2 regions of the Rhodoferax sp. LS1P39 genome follow, and region 2 is predicted to be linked to the other one. Evidence: riboswitches for the same ligand, from Rfam matches in the RefSeq annotation. Region 2 holds a riboswitch; the other holds the start of a gene.

Region 1 (8,795 bases), on a different contig from region 2:
GGTGCATGACCTGCGCCGCGTGTGGCTGGGCCTGCTGCTGCCCGCGCTGGTGATGGCCGCGATAGGTTTGTATTGATGAACAAGAAAACAACGACCGGCGGCTTCCGCCAAAGCATGGCCTGGCTACACACCTGGTGCGGCCTGTGGTTTACCTGGCTGCTGTACGCCGTGTTTCTCACCGGCACGCTGGCCGTGTTTGCCGAGCCCATCGGCCACTGGATGACGCCCGAGCACGCCCTGGCCGAATCGCAGGCCGCCCACGAACCCACAGCCCCCGCCAGCCGCGCCCAGCGCCTGGCCCACGGCATGGACTACATGGCCCGCCAGCACCCGCGTGCCGACATGTGGGAAATCTGGCCGAACCACGGAAATGACGGCAGTGACAGTGGCGAGGGTGGCGGCCTGGCGGCCTATTGGTTCGATGCCCAGGGCGGCTACGCCTCGGCCGACCTCGACCCCGCCACCGGTGCCACGCTCACCCCTGCCGCAGACGCGGTGCAGCGCGCCACCCAGGGCGGTGGCCACTTTGTCAGCTTCCATTACATGCTGCACGCGGGCACCTTCGGCCTGTGGCTGGTGGGCCTGGTGGCGATGGCCATGCTGGTGGCGCTGGTGTCGGGCATCGTGACGCACAAGCGCATCTTCAAAGACTTCTTCACCTTCCGCCCGGCCAAGGGCCAGCGCTCCTGGCTGGACGCGCACAACGCGCTGGCGGTGCTGACGCTGCCCTTTTTATTCATGATCGCCTACACCGGGCTGGCCATCTCGGGGTTGCGCTTGATGCCCGCCGGGGCCTGGTCGCTGTATGGTGCCGACAGCGCACGCATCTACACCGTGCTGAGCGACCCCGACAAACCGGTGCGCACCGGCCAGCCGCTGGCCGTGCCCGCCATGGAGCGCTTTGCCCAGCGGGCCGAGGCCATCCTGGGCCAACCCATCCGCTGCGTGGTGGTAGACAACCCCTTTGATGCCTCCATGCGCATTGGTGTGTACGGCCAGAACAGCAGCGCCGAGCAGATGCACCGCCTCAGCGCCAGCACCGGCCTGGTGATGTTCTCTGCCGCCACCGGCGAGGTGCTGCACACCCGCATGCCGGGCGGTGTGGATGGCGGCGTGGCCCCCCTGGTGCAGCAGGTAATGGGCGACCTGCACATGGCCCACTTTGGCGGGCTGGCGGTGCAGTGGCTGTATTTTTTGAGCGGCCTGGCGGGCACGGCCATGGTGGCCACCGGGGCCATTCTGTTCATGGTGAAACGCCGCGCCAAGCACGGTGGTGAATTCGGTGCGGCCACCGCCCGCGTCTACCGCCTGGTGGAGGGCCTGAACGTGGCCGCCATCGCCGGGCTGGGCGTGGCCTGCGTGGGCTACCTGTGGGCGAACCGGTTGATCCCCGCAGCCTTGCCACACCGCGACGATGCCGAAATTGCCGCCTTCTTCACCGTCTGGCTGCTGGCGCTGCTGCATGCCTTTGTGCGCCCGCCCAGCCGCGCCTGGGTGGAGCAACTGGCCGCCCTGGCCGCCTTGTGTTTGCTGCTGCCGCTGTTGAACCTGTTGACTGTAGGCGACCACCTGCCCGCGCAAATCGCACGCGGCGACTGGGAAAGTGCGGGCGTGGAGCTGACCGTGCTGGCCTTTGGCGCGCTGGCGCTGTGGGCCACCCGGCGCGTGGCAAGCCCGCGCCCGGCCAGGCCGCAGCGCACACCCGCCCGCATGGAGGTGGCCCCATGAGCGTGGTTTTTGCCGGAGTGGCCGCCCTGCTGCTGGCCTACGCCGGGTTTACCGGCCTGTGCCTGGCCATGGACCGGCACCACGCCCAAGTCTGGGGCCGTGATGCCTCGCCGCGCGCCCGCCGGGGCCTGCGCCTGGCAGGCGGGCTGCTGCTGGCCCTGGCCGTGTGGCCCTGCGTGGCGGCCTGGGGGCCAACGGTGGGCGTGGTGGTGTGGCTGGGATTTTTGACGGCCGGGGCTTTGCTGCTGGTGGGCCTGCTGCCCTATGCGCCGCGCGTGGCGGTGGGCCTGGCGCTGCTGGCCTTGCTGGCGCTGGCGGCGGGGGCCACGGTGTGGGCCACCAGCCGCCCGGCGGTGCGCTGGACCACGGCACCCGTGGCCCGCGCCAGCATCGAGACCAGCGTCACCGCCATGGGCACCTTGCAGCCGCGCCGCTATGTGGATGTGGGCGCGCAGGTGTCGGGCCAGGTCACCCGGCTGCATGTGGCCGCCGGTGCGCAGGTAGCCAAGGGGCAACTGCTGGTGGAGATCGACCCCAGCGTGCAGCAGGCCACGGTGGATGCCAGCCGTGCCGCGCTGGCCAGCCTGCGCGCCCAGTTGGCCGACCAGCAGGCCCAGCACCGCCTGGCGCAGCGGCAGTACAGCCGCCAGCAACTCATGGCCGAGCACGGGGCCACGCGCATGGAGGATGTCAACATCGCCGAGGCCACGCTGGAATCTGCCGCCGCCAAGATGGCCCACCTGCGCGCCCAGATCGACCAGACCCAGGCCAGCCTGCAGGCCGACACCGCGCGCCTGGGCTACACCCGCATTTTTGCGCCCATGGCGGGCACCGTGGTGTCGCTGGAAGCCCGCGAGGGCCAGACGCTGAACGCCACCTACCAGACGCCCACCATCCTGCGCATTGCCGACCTGTCGGCCATGACGGTGTGGACCGAGGTGTCCGAGGCCGACGTACGCCGCGTGCGCCCCGGCATGCCGGTGCACTTCACCACCCTGGGCGGCGATGGCCGCCGCTGGGCGGGCAAGGTGCGCCAGGTGCTGCCCGCGCCCGCGTTGGCCGAGGCCAAGGCCGCCGGGGCCGCGCCCGCCACCAGCAAGGTGGTGCTGTACACCGTGCTGTTCGACGTGGCCAACCCCGATGCCGCGCTGATGCCACAAATGAGCGCCCAGGTGGCCTTTGTGACCGCCTCGGTGCAGAACGTGCTGGCGGTGCCCCTGCCTGCGCTGGTGGCCCAGCTGGGGCCGCCAGAGTCCTACACCGCCCGCGTGCTGCGGCCCGACGGCCAGGTAGAAAGCCGCAGTCTGCGCCTGGGCGTGAAAACCCGGCTCACCGCCGAAGTGCTGGACGGCCTGCGCGAGGGCGAGCTGCTGGTGACTGGCGAGCAGCAGGCCCCCAGCCGCACGCCCTGGTTCCAGTGGTGAGCACGACCCTGCCGCTGATCGACCTGCGCGACCTGCGCAAACGCTACGGCGGGGAGGGCGGGGGAGCGCCTGCGGTGGAGGTGCTGCGCGGCATCAGCCTGCAAATCCATGCGGGTGAGTTCGTCGCCATCGTCGGCGCATCCGGCTCGGGCAAGTCCACGCTGATGCACCTACTGGGCTGCCTGGACCAGGCCAGCAGCGGCAGCTACCACTTCGATGGCCAGGACGTGGCGCAGATGGATGCCGACCAGCTGGCCTGGCTGCGCCGCGAGGCCTTTGGCTTTGTGTTCCAGGGCTACCACCTGGTGCGCACCGAGTCGGCCCAGGGCAATGTGGAAGTGCCCGCCGTGTACGCGGGCATGCCCGAGGCCACCCGCCAGGCCCGCGCCCGGCACCTGCTGGAGCGCCTGGGCCTGGGCGACAAATTGCAGCACCGCCCGCACCAGCTCTCCGGCGGGCAGCAGCAGCGGGTGTCGATTGCCCGTGCCCTGGTCAACGGCGGGCGCATCCTGCTGGCCGACGAGCCCACCGGCGCGCTCGATTCGCACAGCGGTGCCGAGGTGATGGCGCTGCTGCACGAACTGGCCGACGCAGGCCACACCATCGTCCTCATCACCCACGACCGCAGCGTAGCCGCCCAGGCCCGCCGGGTGGTGGAGATACGCGACGGGCAGATCGTGGCCGATTCGGGTGTGTCGGCAGAGTTTCAAGCCAAATCGGTCTCTAGCGCTTATTCCATTGGCGTAAGCAGCTATCAAAAGAGTAGTGCGTCCAACCAGGTCGCCTTCGGGGCCGTGCTGCGTTCGGCCTGGCGGGCCATGGTGGTGAACCGCTTTCGCACCGCGCTCACGCTGCTGGGCATCGTGATCGGCGTGGCTTCGGTGATCGTCATGCTGGCGGTGGGCAGCGGCTCGCGGCAGCAGGTGATGGCCAACATGGCAACCTTTGGGGCCAATGCCATGTACATCTCGGCCATGCAGGGCAGCAGCCGCGACCGCGCCGCCCCGCTGACCCTGGCCGACGCAGACACCATCCGCCAGTTGCCCAACATCCAGACGGTGGAGCCCTACATCGATGGCCGCCTGCTGGTGCGCCGCGGCAACATCGACCACCAGACCGAGGTGGGCGGGGCCACTACCGACTTCCAGGAGGCGCTGAGCTGGCCGCTGGCCGAGGGCGTGTGGTTCGATGCCGTCGACCAGCAGCGCCTGGCCAAGGTGGCCATCCTGGGCCAGTCGGTGCGCAAAGTGCTGTTTGCCGATGGCAGCAACCCGCTGGGGCAGGACATCCTGATTGAAGGCGTGCCGTTCCAGGTGATTGGCGTGCTGGCCCCCAAAGGCGGGGCGGGCGGCGACGAAGACCAGAACGAGCGTGTGGTGGTGCCGTTTGCCGCCGCCAGCGCCCGGCTCTACGGCCACCCGCACCCCAGCTGGATCTCCGTGCTGGTGCGCGACCCGGCCCAGGCCAACGCCACCGGCGAGGCCATTTTGGCGGCGCTGGCCGACAGCCGCCGCGCCAAGGACGTACGCCTGTGGAACCAGGCCGAATCCATCCGCGTACAGGGCGAAACCGAGCGCACCATGGCGCTGATGCTGGGCCTGATTGCCGCCATCTCGCTGGTGGTGGGCGGCATTGGCGTGATGAACGTGATGCTGATGGCGGTGCGCGAACGCACCCGCGAAATCGGCATCCGCATGGCCACCGGGGCGCGCCAGGGCGACATCCTGCGCCAGTTTTTGACCGAGGCGGTGCTGGTCACCGTGGTGGGCGGGGCCATCGGCGTGGCCGTGGGGCTGGCGCTGGGCACGGCGCTGCGGGTGGCAGGCGTGCCGGTGATCTTCTCGCTCAGCGCCATCGCCAGCGCGTTTGGCTGCGCGGTGGCCACCGGCGTGGTGTTTGGCTACATGCCCGCCCAACGCGCCGCCCGGCTGGACCCGGTGGTGGCCCTGGCTTCTGAATAGCAGGCTATGTGTTTTTTGCTATTGGATTGTTGCTTTAATTTGATAGCTGCTTGCGCCTGTATATAGGGCGGTAGCAGGTATTTTTGTGCTTGAAAAACCCCCTAAAATTGGTTTTTTGGCAGCATGTGGAAGTCCCCACTAGCCACCCCGCCGCCTGCGCCAGACACTGTGCCCACCGCCACCTTCCCCTGGAGAGTCCACCATGCCCCTGATTGCCCGCCGTACCCTGGTCCAGGCCGCCGCAGTGACCGCTGCCCTGGCCGCCACCGCCGCCTTCGCGCAGACCCCCATCGTCATCAAGTTCAGCCACGTGGTCGCCCCCGACACCCCCAAGGGCAAGGCAGCATTGCGCTTTAAGGAGCTCGCCGAGCAGCGCAGCAAGGGCAAGGTCCAGGTGCAGCTCTACCCCAATAGCCAGCTGTTCAAGGACAAGGACGAGCTGGAGGCCTTGCAGCGCGGCTCGGTGCAGATGCTGGCACCGTCGCTGGCCAAGTTCGGCCCGCTGGGTGTGAAAGAGTTTGAGGTGTTTGACCTGCCGTTTTTGTTCAAGGACGATGCGGCGTTTCGGGCCATCACCCAGGGCCCGCTGGGAGCCGAGCTGTTTGGCAAGCTCGAAACCAAGGGCATCCGTGGCCTGGCGTATTGGGACAACGGCTTCCAGTCCATGAGCGCCAACAAGCCGCTGCGCACTGTGGCCGACTTCAAGGGCCTGAAGATGCGCATACAGAGCAGCCGGGTGCAGGACGCGCAGATGCGGGCCCTGGGCGCGGTGCCGCAGGTGATGGCTTTCAGCCAGCTCTACCAGGCCTTGCAGTCGGGCGTGGTGGATGGCACCGAGGGCGTGCCGTCCAACTACTTCACCCAAAGAATCTACGAAGTGCAAAAGCACATGACCCTGTCCAACCACGGCCACCTGGCCTATGCGGTGGTGGTCAACAAGAAGTTCTGGGACGGCCTGCCTGCCGACATCCGTACCACGCTGGACGGCGCGTTGAAAGATGCCACCACCTACGCCAACACCATTGCCGCGTCCGAGAACGCCGCCGCCCTGGACAAGATCAAGGCCAGCGGCAAAACCACCGTCTACACCCCCACGCCCGACGAGCTGGCCGAGTGGAAAAAGGCCCTGATGCCGGTGCACCAGGCCATGCAGTCGCGCATCGGCAAAGCCACCGTTGACGCGGCCTACCAGGCTACCGGTTTCGCGGCACCCCAATAGGCTGGTGCAGGCGGATGGATGGTTGCTACTAAATAAGTAGCTGCTCGTGCTTATCCCATAAGCGCTAGGGGTCATTTTGGCCCTTAAGCCATGGTGCGGGGGCAACGCAACCGTATAATCGCGGTCTTCCGAGGAGCGCTGCAACCTTTGGTCACTACCAAAGTGTGAGGCTCGGAACCCGTATCCTTTGATAACGGCGCTCACCCACTGCCAGCAGGGTGAGTCGAGTTGTTCCCCGTTCTGCTGCGCAGTGGCTGTACCAACCTCTCTTGGAGCCACCATGAACGCAGTTCTCAAGTCTGTTTCTCCCGTTTTCACCGCCGACCAAGCCATTGCCGACCTGTCCCTGGCAGGCTGGGGCCAGCGCGAAATCCGTATCGCCGAGACCGAAATGCCCGGCCTGATGGCCATCCGTGAAGAGTTCGCTGCCGCCCAGCCCCTTAAGGGCGCGCGCATCACCGGCTCGCTGCACATGACGATCCAGACCGCCGTGCTGATCGAAACCCTGCAAGCCCTGGGCGCGCAAGTGCGCTGGGCCTCGTGCAACATTTTCTCCACGCAAGACCACGCCGCTGCGGCCATCGCTGCGGCCGGTACGCCGGTGTTCGCCATCAAGGGCGAGTCGCTGAAAGACTACTGGGACTACACCCACGCCATTTTCGACTTCGGTGCCAAGGGAACCCCCGGCGAAGGCCCGAACATGATCCTGGACGACGGCGGCGATGCCACGTTGCTGATGCACCTGGGGCAGCGCGCCGAAAAAGACATTTCCGTGGTGGCCAACCCCACCAGCGAAGAAGAAACCCTGCTGTACAACGCCATCAAGGCCAAGCTGGCCGTGGACCCCACCTGGTACACCCGCAAGGCGGCTGAAATCATCGGCGTGACCGAAGAAACCACCACCGGCGTGCACCGCTTGAACGAAATGTCGGCCAAGGGCACGCTGCTGTTCCGCGCCATCAACGTCAATGACTCGGTGACCAAGAGCAAGTTCGACAACCTGTACGGCTGCCGCGAATCCCTGGTGGACGGCATCAAGCGCGCCACCGACGTGATGATTGCGGGCAAGGTCGCTTGCGTGGCCGGTTACGGCGACGTGGGCAAGGGCAGCGCCCAGGCCCTGCGCGCACTCAGCGCCCAGGTGTGGGTGACCGAAATCGACCCCATCAACGCCCTGCAAGCCGCCATGGAAGGCTACCGCGTGGTCACCATGGACTACGCCTGTGCCCACGCTGACATCTTCGTCACCACCACCGGCAACAAGAGCGTCATCACCCACGACCACATGCTGCGCATGAAGGACCAGGCCATCGTCTGCAACATCGGCCACTTCGACAACGAAATCGAAGTTGCGGCGATCGAAAAATACCAGTGGGAAGAGATCAAGCCGCAAGTCGATCACATCACTTTCCCCAGCGGTAAGAAAATCATCCTGCTGGCCAAGGGCCGCCTGGTGAACCTGGGCTGCGGCACCGGCCACCCCAGCTTTGTGATGTCGGCCAGCTTCGCCAACCAGACCATCGCCCAGATCGAGCTGTTCACCAAGAAGGACGCGTACGAAAACGGCAAGGTCTACGTGCTGCCCAAGCACCTGGACGAAAAAGTCGCCCGCTTGCACCTGAAGAAGGTCGGCGCGATGCTGACCGAGCTGACCGACGAGCAAGCCGCGTACATCGGCGTGAGCAAAGCCGGCCCGTACAAAGCCGACGCTTACCGCTACTAATAGCAATAACCACTGAAAGAAAGCAGCGCTCTCTATTCCAGGAACCCATGGGACTGGCTTTGCCAGACCATAGGGTTCGCCCCCGGTAGGGGGTTGGCGGCCACACGCAGTGGGCAAGCCTGGGGGAGGGCCAAAAATTTATGCGCGCTGATCAATTGTTAGTAGAACGCGGCATGGCCGCATCCCGTTCCCAGGCGGTGCGCCTGATCACCGGGGGGATGCGCTGGTTTGACGGCATCAAATGGCGCGATGTGGTCAAGAACAAGGACGACATCCCCGAAGACGCGCAACTAGAACTGCTCAACGATGCCGAGGCGCGCTACGTCTCGCGCGGCGGGCTCAAGCTGGAAGCCGCGCTCAAACACACCGGCCTGGACGTGACCGGCCTGTACGTGCTGGATGTCGGCCAAAGCACCGGTGGTTTCACCGACTGCCTGCTGCAAGCGGGCGTGGCCCAGGTGACCGGTGTGGACGTGGGCCATGCCCAGCTGCATCCCAAGCTGCGCGTCGATGCCCGGGTGCTGTGCGTGGAGGGGCTGAACGCCCGCTCGCTCACCCCCGAGTCCCTGCAAGAAGCCTGCGAGCTGGTGTTGTCTGAGCACTGGGTACCGCCCACCGTGGACGACCCCGAGCCCGAGGCCCCCTACAGCTGGATGCGCGGCGGCGGTGAAGTCACCGACTACGACGACAGCGACGACGCAGACGATGCCGAGGTGGAGGCGCACATCGCCCAGGCCACC
Region 2 (8,795 bases):
CAGGCCAATGGCGTGCCCGGCTGTGCCGCGCGCGGCTACCGCGTCGTCCAGGTGCTGGAGGAAGGCGGTGCGGTTGGGCAGGCCCAGCATGCGGTCCACAAAGGCATGGTTGCGCAGCCGGGTCACCAGCTCCACATTGGCGGCGCACAGGGCGATATTGGTGCAAAACACCTCCAGCAAATGCATGTCTACATCGCGCAGCGGGGCCGAAGCATAGACAAACGCCACGAAGTCGCCGCCCTCGCGGCCCGGAAAGAACAGGGTCACGCTGCGTTCGGCCAGCAGGTTGCGGCGCTCGGCCAGGCACTGGGTGAGGCTGGCCACGATATACGGGTCGTCGATATCGGTGATGCGGCACTGCATCAGGTGGGCCAGCCGCCCGGCGGCCGCGATCACCACGCAATGCGATCCGGTTTCGGCCTGGGGCGTGCAGGCGCACAACACCCCTTCGGGTTCCACCCCCACCAGCCCGGCGATCTGCGTGATCACCCCCTCGGCAAAGCTTTGCAGGCCCGGCTGGGCGATGAACTGGTTGCTGGCCGCCACGATCTTCTCCAGCCCCCGGCGGCTGGCATCCATGCGGCGCAGCTGATCAAAAGAGCGGATGGCCGCGGTCAGCGTGGTGTAGAGCTTGGTGCGGGTGAGCTCGCTTTTGGCCTTGTAGTCGTTGATGTCATAACGGCGTATGGTCTCGATCTCCGGGGCCTGGCCCGGCTGGCCGGTGCGCAGAATGATGCGCACATTGGCCAGCCCCAGCTCGTTGCGGATCGCCCCCACGGTGAGCAGTCCGGCGTTGTCGGTTTCCATCACCACGTCCAGCAGCACCACCGCCACATCGGGCTCTTGGCGCAACAGCGCCAGGGCATCGGCGGCCGAGTGGGCGTGCAAAAGGTGCAGCCCCCGGCCTTCGATCTCCAGGCCGCGCAGGCCGTAGGCCGTGCTTTCGTGCACATCGGGATCGTCGTCCACCACCAGAATCCGCCACGGCTCTCGCAGGGCCACCGTGGCCGCAGGCGGGGCACCGTCTATGAACTCAAGCAGATCTTCGTCATCCATGGGCTGTAGGGCGGCAAGCGCACCTTGAAAAGTTGGAGCCCAGTCTCTTACAAAATGTAGCAAACAACAAGCACATAGCCCTATGAGCCCGGGCAATAGGGAAAACCCTATACAGAAACGTGTTCTTACAAATTCGGCGCCAGCAGGCGCTGCAGATCGGCCTCGGCCACGCCACGGCGCTGGGCCAGGTCTTTCAGCTGGTCTTCGCCAATCTTGCCGACGTTGAAGTACACGCTGTCCGGATGCCCCAGATAGAAGCCGCTCACGCTGGCGGCCGGCAGCATGGCCAGGCTCTCGGTGAGTTCCATGCCGATCTCAGCGCATTGCAGCAAGGCAAACATGTCCTGCTTGGCGCTGTGGTCCGGGCAGGCCGGGTAGCCGGGCGCGGGGCGGATGCCGGTGTATTTCTCGGCAATCATCTCTTCGATGCCCAGCGACTCTTGCGGCGCGTAGCCCCACAGGTCGGTACGCACGCGGTGGTGCAGGCATTCGGCAAAGGCCTCGGCCAGGCGGTCGGCAATGGCCTTGAACATGATGCTGGAGTAGTCGTCCAGCTCGGCCATGAACTGCGCTTCCTTCTTTTCGGCACCCAGCCCGGCGGTCACAGCGAACATGCCTGCGTAGTCGGCCACGCCGCTGCTCTTGGGTGCCACGAAGTCGGCCAGGCAGCGGCTGGGGCGCATGACCCCATCGATGGCCTGCTTCTCGGTCTGCTGGCGCAGGCCGTGCCAGGTCATGGCGACTTCGCTGCGCGATGCGTCGGTGTAGAAGACGATGTCGTCATCCAACACCGTATTGGCCGGGTACAGGGCGATCACGCCGTTGGCGGTGAGCCAGCGGCCCTCGACCACGCGTTTCAGCATGGCCTGCGCATCCTTGTGCACCCGGGTGGCTTCTATGCCGACCACTTCGTCGGTCAGGATGGCCGGGTAGGGCCCGGCCAGGTCCCAGGTCTGGAAGAACGGTCCCCAGTCGATGTACTTGGCCAGCTCGGTCAGGTCGAAATTCTTGAAGACGCGGCGGCCGATGAATTTGGGCACCTTGGGGGTGTAGCCAGCCCAGTCCATCGGCGTTTTGTTGGCGCGGCACTTGGCCAGCGGCCACAGCGGGGTTTGCTTCTTGTTGGCGTGCTGGTGGCGTACCTTGTCGTAGTCGGCATTCAGCTCTTCAATGAAAGCCCCCGCGCCGTCACCCAGCAGGCTTTGCGCCACGCCCACGCTGCGCGAGGCATCGGGCACATAGACCACCGGGCCGTCGTAGTGGTGCGCAATCTTCACGGCGGTGTGCACGCGGCTGGTGGTGGCACCGCCGATCATCAACGGGATTTTCTTGATGCGGAAATGGTCGTCCTTTTGCATCTCGCCCGCCACATACTGCATTTCTTCCAGGCTGGGGGTGATCAGGCCGCTCAGGCCCACGATGTCGGCCCCTTCCACCTTGGCGCGGGCCAGAATTTCGTGGCAGGGCACCATCACGCCCATGTTGATGACCTCGAAGTTATTGCACTGCAAAACCACGGTGACGATGTTCTTGCCGATGTCGTGCACGTCGCCCTTTACCGTGGCGATGATGATCTTGCCCTTGGTGCGCACGTCGCGGCCTGCGGCTTCGTCCAGGCGCTTTTCTTCTTCGATGTAGGGGATCAAATGCGCCACGGCGGACTTCATCACCCGCGCCGACTTCACCACCTGCGGCAGGAACATCTTGCCCTGGCCAAACAGGTCGCCCACGATGTTCATGCCCGCCATCAGCGGGCCTTCGATCACGTGCAGCGGGCGGCCGCCCTTGGCCAGCACGGCCTGGTAGGCCTCTTCGGTGTCGGGCACGATGAAGTCGGTGATGCCGTGCACCATGGCGTGGCTCAGGCGCTGCTCTACCGTCACAAAGTGGTCGGCAGTGCCGCGCCAGTCCAGGCGCTTGCTTTCGTCCTTGGCACCGCTCTTGGCGGTTTCGGCAATCTCCACCAGGCGCTCGCCCGCATCGGGGCGGCGGTTCAGCACTACGTCTTCCACACGTTCGCGCAGTACCGGCTCCAGGTCGTCGTACACCCCCACCATGCCCGCGTTGACGATGCCCATGTCCATGCCCGCCTGGATGGCGTGGTACAGAAACACGGTGTGGATGGCCTCGCGCACCGGGTCGTTGCCGCGGAAGCTGAAACTCACATTGCTCACCCCGCCCGAGACCTTGGCCCCCGGTAGGTTCTGCTTGATCCAGCGCGTGGCCTCGATGAAGTCCACGGCGTAGTTGTTGTGCTCTTCGATGCCCGTGGCCACAGCGAAGATATTGGGGTCGAAGATGATGTCTTCGGGCGGAAAACCGACCTCGTCGACCAGGATGCGGTAGGCGCGCTCGCAGATCTCGATCTTGCGCGCATAGGTGTCGGCCTGGCCCTTCTCGTCAAACGCCATCACCACGGCAGCCGCGCCGTAGCGCCGCACCAGCTTTGCATGGTGCTTGAAGGCATCTACGCCTTCTTTCATGCTGATGGAGTTGACGATGGGTTTGCCCTGGATGCAGCGCAGCCCGGCCTCGATCACTTCCCACTTGGAGCTGTCCACCATGATGGGCACGCGGGCGATGTCGGGCTCACTGGCAATCAGGTTCAAAAACCGCACCATGGCGGCCTTGCTGTCGAGCATGGCCTCGTCCATGTTGATGTCGATCACCTGCGCGCCGTTTTCCACCTGCTGGCGGGCCACCGACAAGGCCTGGTCGAACTCGCCGTTCAAGATCATCCGGGCGAAGGCCTTGGAGCCGGTGACGTTGGTGCGCTCGCCGATGTTGACGAACAGCGTGCCTTGGCCGATGAGCACGGGCTCCAGGCCGGACAACAACATGGGGGGGACGGGGCTTACGACAGATTCGGACATACAACTCACCTGTGGAGGGACATGGTTCAGGTGAGCGTCGTTGGTAATCAACCCAAGCCTGACGGGGAACAAACCCGCTGCAACGCTCCTTGGGAGGCTGCAATTTTAAGGGCGGCCCAAAATTTATAAGAAATCCGGCCTCCGTGCTTATTCAATAAGCGCAACAAGCTATTTATTTAATAGCAACTACATACCAACCCCAGCCCTGCCCGCCCAGGCGATGTGCTAAAAGCGGAGCAGGCTTCACCACGGACCCGAGACCATGTTCAAAAACCTGATGGACGGCATCAAAACCCAGTTGTCGCGGACACCGGAGCTCCTCGAACCCCATGAGCGCATGCGCTCGGTGCAGCACTCGGGTTCGGCCAGCCGCGCCGCCGAGCTGCTGATTGCGCCCACCGCGCTGATGCAGCTCAGCCCCAGCGAGGCGCTGACGGTGGTGAGCTACATGACGCCGCGCCGTATCGCCATGGACACCACCTTCATCCACGAAGGCAATACCAGCGAAACCGGCTACATGCTGCTGTTGCTGGAGGGCGAGGTGACGGTAGAAAACATCGTGGTGAGCCGCCGCAACCCGGTCACGGTCAGCGTGCTCGGCCCCGGCAGCCTGATTGGCGAAATGGGCCTGATCGACGGCCAGGCCCGGCTGGCCTCGTGCACCGCCACCACCGACGTCACCGGTGCCGTGCTGTCCCGCGCGGCCCTGGAAAAGCTCAGCCAGGACGATCCGCGCACCGCCGCCAAGCTGCTGCTGGCCGTGTCGCTGCGCATCGCCGAGCGGCTGCGCGACACCACCGAAAAGGTCAAGCGCTACAGCCAGCTGGTGCAGGCCATGCAGCAGGAAATCGACCACCTGATGCCGACCTGAACACCCGCGTCAGGCCGCCGCCGCCAGCGCCGACGCAGGCAGACCAAACACCCGGTCAAACGCCCAGTTGAAGACGAAGGTGTAGACCAGAAAAAACAGCAGCAGCCCGAAGTCCATCCACAAGGCGTGCAGCCAGGTCACGTCCAGCCACCAGGCCATCAGCGGCACAAAAATCAGCGTCAGGCCGCCCTCAAACCCCACGGCATGTGCCACGCGGCGCGCAAAGTTGCGGCCTCGCACCGGCTGGCGCGCCTCCCAGCGCTCGAACAAGGTGTTGAACACCAGGTTCCACACCACAGCGATCACCGACGTGGCCACCGCCAGCATGCCCGCATCCTGCATGCCCTGGCCCGACATCCCGGCCAGCCCCAGCGTGGCGGCCACGATGGCAATGGCCTCGTACAGGCTGACGTAAACAAACTTTCTCTTCATTCCTTGCATGGCGCGGGTCCTTGGTAATGGGGTGACTGTATGTCTTAAACTCTGATACATAAAGTCAGCTTGTTTCAACTTCACTGATAGGTGCATCTTGGCATTTACCTCGGAAAACGTGCAGGTGTTTCTGGCCGTGCTGGACCGGGGCTCGTTCTCGGCCGCCGCGCGGGCGCTGGGGCGTGTGCCCTCGGCGGTGAGCATGGCCATCGCCCACCTGGAGGCCGAGCTCAACCTGCCGCTGTTCGACCGCCGTGGCCGCGAGCCCCAACCCACGGCGGCGGCCCGCTCGCTGGAGCCGCAGGCGCGGCTGCTGGCCGCCCAGTTGCAGCAGCTGCAGGCCCAGGCGCTGGCCCTGACCCAGGGCCTGGAAAGCCGCCTGACCCTGGCCATCGCCCCCGAGCTGCTGGCCGCAGAGTGGCGCAGCCCGCTGGCCACGCTGGCGCAGGAACACCCGCTGCTGGAAGTGGAAGTGCTGGCTGCGCCCCAGGCCGACGCGCTGGCCATGCTGCACGCGGGCCGGGCCAATCTGGCGCTGGTGTTCGAGCGGCCCAGCCTGGACGGGCGCGAGGGTTTCCAGGAGGTGAGCAGCGAAATCCTGGTCGCCGTGATGGCCCCCGCCCTGCTGGCCCAGACCCTGCAGCCGGGCGCGGGCCTGCGCGAAGAGCAGCTCACCAACACCCGCCAGATCGTGGTGGCCAGCCGCGACCTGGCCGCCATCGACACCCGCTTCGCCTACGCCCGCCACTGCTGGCGCACCGACAACCACATCGCCGCGCTGGGCCTGATCGAGGCCGGTATCGGCTGGGGCTGGCTGCCGCAGTCTTTTGTGCGCAGCCAGATCGCCGCAGGCACGCTGGTGCAAATGCCGTTCGACAACCTGACCAACCGGCTGGAGCTGTGGGTGGACGTGGTCTGGTCCAAAGAAAGGCCGCTGGGCCTGGCGGCACGGCGCTTCATCGCCCTGGTGAGCGCCGGGCGCGCGGCCCGCAAGCTGCTGACGGAAAGTTTACAAGAAATGGGCTCCTAGCGCTTATTCAATGAGCGCAAGAAGCTAGCTATTTTGTAGCACATGAAACACTCGTTCATGGCAAATGACATCGGGGCCTGCGTATCCACTGCCGCAATAGAGCGCTTCCGTCAGCTTACAGCACAGGACCTGAATGCCCATCGCGCCCGCGCAGCGCTGTACGTGCTGGCGTTGGCAGAGGCGGGATTGGGTTAAACCCCTGTCCCCGCTGCACAAGCTACACCGCAGAGTGTGTACGCAGCCAATCCTTTAGCGCATCGTTCATGCGGGTTTGCCAGCCTGGGCCCGCAGTACGAAAGGCCTCCAGCACATCATGGTCGAAACGGATGGCGACTTGCTCTTTGGTAGCGCTGCCTGCCGGGCGACCCCGCTTTTTGGGGTAGGCCGCCACGCCAGCTTGCAGCTCTTCAGCGGTAGCTGGACGGTCGTCTGCGTCCACGCCACCCCACAAAAATCCTGGGCTGGCGAAGTGGCCTGCACGGCACGAGCAAGTCCTTACGATTCATCGCATTCGTTTTCGAGCCAGGCATCGTAAACCTCACGTTCTAACTGGATGGAAGTTGGTAGCAGGCATGTAAATTTCAGGCATCAAATAGACCCGCAGCGCTTATTCCATTAGCGCAAGCAGCTATGCATTAAGTAGCAACTAGAGCACTTCCAGCTTTTCCCAAGTGCCACTGCGCTGCGAGGCAAACAGCGCGTCGATGATGCGCATGTTCTGGATCGCGTCTTCCACGCCGTACTGCAGCGGTGTTTCGCCGCGGATGGCGAGGGAGAACGCATCGCCTTCCAGGCTGTACTGGTCGCAGGGCGCGAAGGTTTCCACCGTGGCGCTGCTGCCGTTCAGGGCTTTGCCGTTGTCGATGAAGATGCGGGTAGCCTCGCCCTGCGGCGCGTTGAACGGGATCTCGATCTCTACCCGCTGCTGCGTACCCACCACCTGCACGCGCTGGTAGGGCGTGGACTGGGTGGAGACGGTGAAGTTGAGCTGGCGGCCACCACCAAAGTCCAGCAGCGCGCTGAACATGCGGTCTACGTTGAATGTGGGGTCCATGTCGGCCAGCGCCATCACGCGCAGCGGCTCGGCACCGAACAAAAATCGCCCGGCCACGATGGGGTAGCAGCCGATGTCGAACAGTGCGCCGCCGCCCTTGGCCGCATCGTTGCGGATGTTGTCGGGGTTGCGGTTGAAGTACGAAAACCAGGCCTGCACCGTGCAGCGCTCGCCCAAGGCACCGCTTTGCACCAGTTCGCGGGTGCGCAGCCACTGCGGGTGAAAGCGCACCATGAAGGCTTCCATGATGTGGACTTTGCCCGCCACTTCGCGCAGTTGCGCCGCCTCGGTGGCGTTCAAGGCCATGGGCTTTTCGCACAGCACGTGCTTGCCCGCGCGCGCTGCGGCCAGGGTCATGGGCACGTGCAGGTCGTTGGGCAGGGGGTTGTAGATGGCCTCGATGTGCGGGTCGGCCAGCAGCTCTTCGTAAGAGCCGTAGGCGGTGGGAATGCCCAACTTGTCCGCCGCGGCGCGGGCCGAAGGCAGGGCGCGCGAGGCAATCGCCTGCACGTCGCACCACTGGCTGCGCATCAACGCCGGGGTGACCTTTTCCATGCCAATCTTGGCGGTACTCAACACACCCCAGCGTACTTTTTGCATATCAGGCAGCCTCTTTGTAGAAATACGAACGCAGCGCGCGGCCCGGCAGCGGTGTCACCGCGTCGTGGATGGCGGCGATGTGGTCGGGCGTGGTGCCGCAGCAGCCGCCGACGATGTTGACCAGCCCCTCGGCAGCGAACTCGCGCACCAGGGCCGAGGTGACATCCGGGGTTTCGTCGAAGCCGGTGTCGCTCATCGGGTTAGGCAGGCCCGCATTGGGGTAGCAGCTGATGAAGGTGTCCGGGGCCACGCGGTGCAGCTCCTGGATGTAGGGGCGCATCAGCGCCGCGCCCAGGGCGCAGTTCAGGCCGATGGCCAGCGGCTGGGCGTGGCGCACGCTGTGCCAGAAGGCGGTGACAGTCTGGCCGCTCAAGATGCGGCCCGAGGCATCGGTGACGGTGCCGCTGATGATCAGCGGCAGGCGCTGGCCCGAGTCGGCAAAGTATTCGTCCACCGCAAACAGCGCGGCCTTGGCGTTGAGCGTGTCAAAAATCGTTTCCACCAGGATCACGTCGCTGCCGCCCTCGACCAGCGCCTGGGTCTGGTCGTAGTAGGCGGCACGCAGCTCTTCAAAGGTCACGTTGCGCGCGCCGGGGTCGTTCACGTCGGGGCTGATGCTGGCGGTTTTGGGCGTGGGGCCGAGGGCTCCGGCCACGAAGCGCGGCTTGTCGGGCGTGCTGTACTTGTCGCAGGCGGCGCGGGCGATGCGGGCCGATTCAAAGTTCATCTCGATGGCCAGGTCGGCCATGTCGTAATCGGCCTGGGCCACGGTGGTCGCGCCAAAGGTGTTGGTCTCGATCAGGTCGGCCCCGGCGGCCAGGTAGCCCTCGTGGATGTCGCGGATCACGTCCGGGCGCGTCAGGCTGAGCAGCTCGTTGT

The links. Region 2 has a riboswitch for S-adenosylhomocysteine ahead of metH (methionine synthase). Riboswitches for the same ligand answer to the same signal wherever they lie in the genome.
Positions count from the first base shown of each region.
Region 1: it holds a riboswitch for S-adenosylhomocysteine, as region 2 does, so the genes downstream of both, ahcY (adenosylhomocysteinase) here and metH (methionine synthase) in region 2, are expected to answer to the same signal.

Region 1 is NZ_JBWMAV010000007.1:146,750-155,544, reverse strand. It holds gene AC097O_RS13515 (hypothetical protein) at 1-76, shown strand, start outside; gene AC097O_RS13510 (PepSY-associated TM helix domain-containing protein) at 76-1,728, shown strand; gene AC097O_RS13505 (efflux RND transporter periplasmic adaptor subunit) at 1,725-3,152, shown strand; gene AC097O_RS13500 (MacB family efflux pump subunit) at 3,149-5,113, shown strand; gene AC097O_RS13495 (TRAP transporter substrate-binding protein) at 5,316-6,332, shown strand; S-adenosyl-L-homocysteine riboswitch at 6,457-6,541, shown strand; gene ahcY (adenosylhomocysteinase) at 6,613-8,055, shown strand; gene AC097O_RS13485 (TlyA family RNA methyltransferase) at 8,196-8,795, shown strand, end outside.
Region 2 is NZ_JBWMAV010000009.1:23,257-32,051, forward strand. It holds gene AC097O_RS15030 (putative bifunctional diguanylate cyclase/phosphodiesterase) at 1-1,056, opposite strand, end outside; gene metH (methionine synthase) at 1,182-3,929, opposite strand; S-adenosyl-L-homocysteine riboswitch at 3,955-4,026, opposite strand; gene AC097O_RS15040 (cyclic nucleotide-binding domain-containing protein) at 4,192-4,800, shown strand; gene AC097O_RS15045 (PACE efflux transporter) at 4,810-5,241, opposite strand; gene AC097O_RS15050 (LysR family transcriptional regulator) at 5,330-6,262, shown strand; gene AC097O_RS15055 (hypothetical protein) at 6,305-6,457, shown strand; gene AC097O_RS15060 (BrnA antitoxin family protein) at 6,480-6,701, opposite strand; gene AC097O_RS15065 (Gfo/Idh/MocA family protein) at 6,909-7,916, opposite strand; gene AC097O_RS15070 (homocysteine S-methyltransferase family protein) at 7,918-8,795, opposite strand, start outside.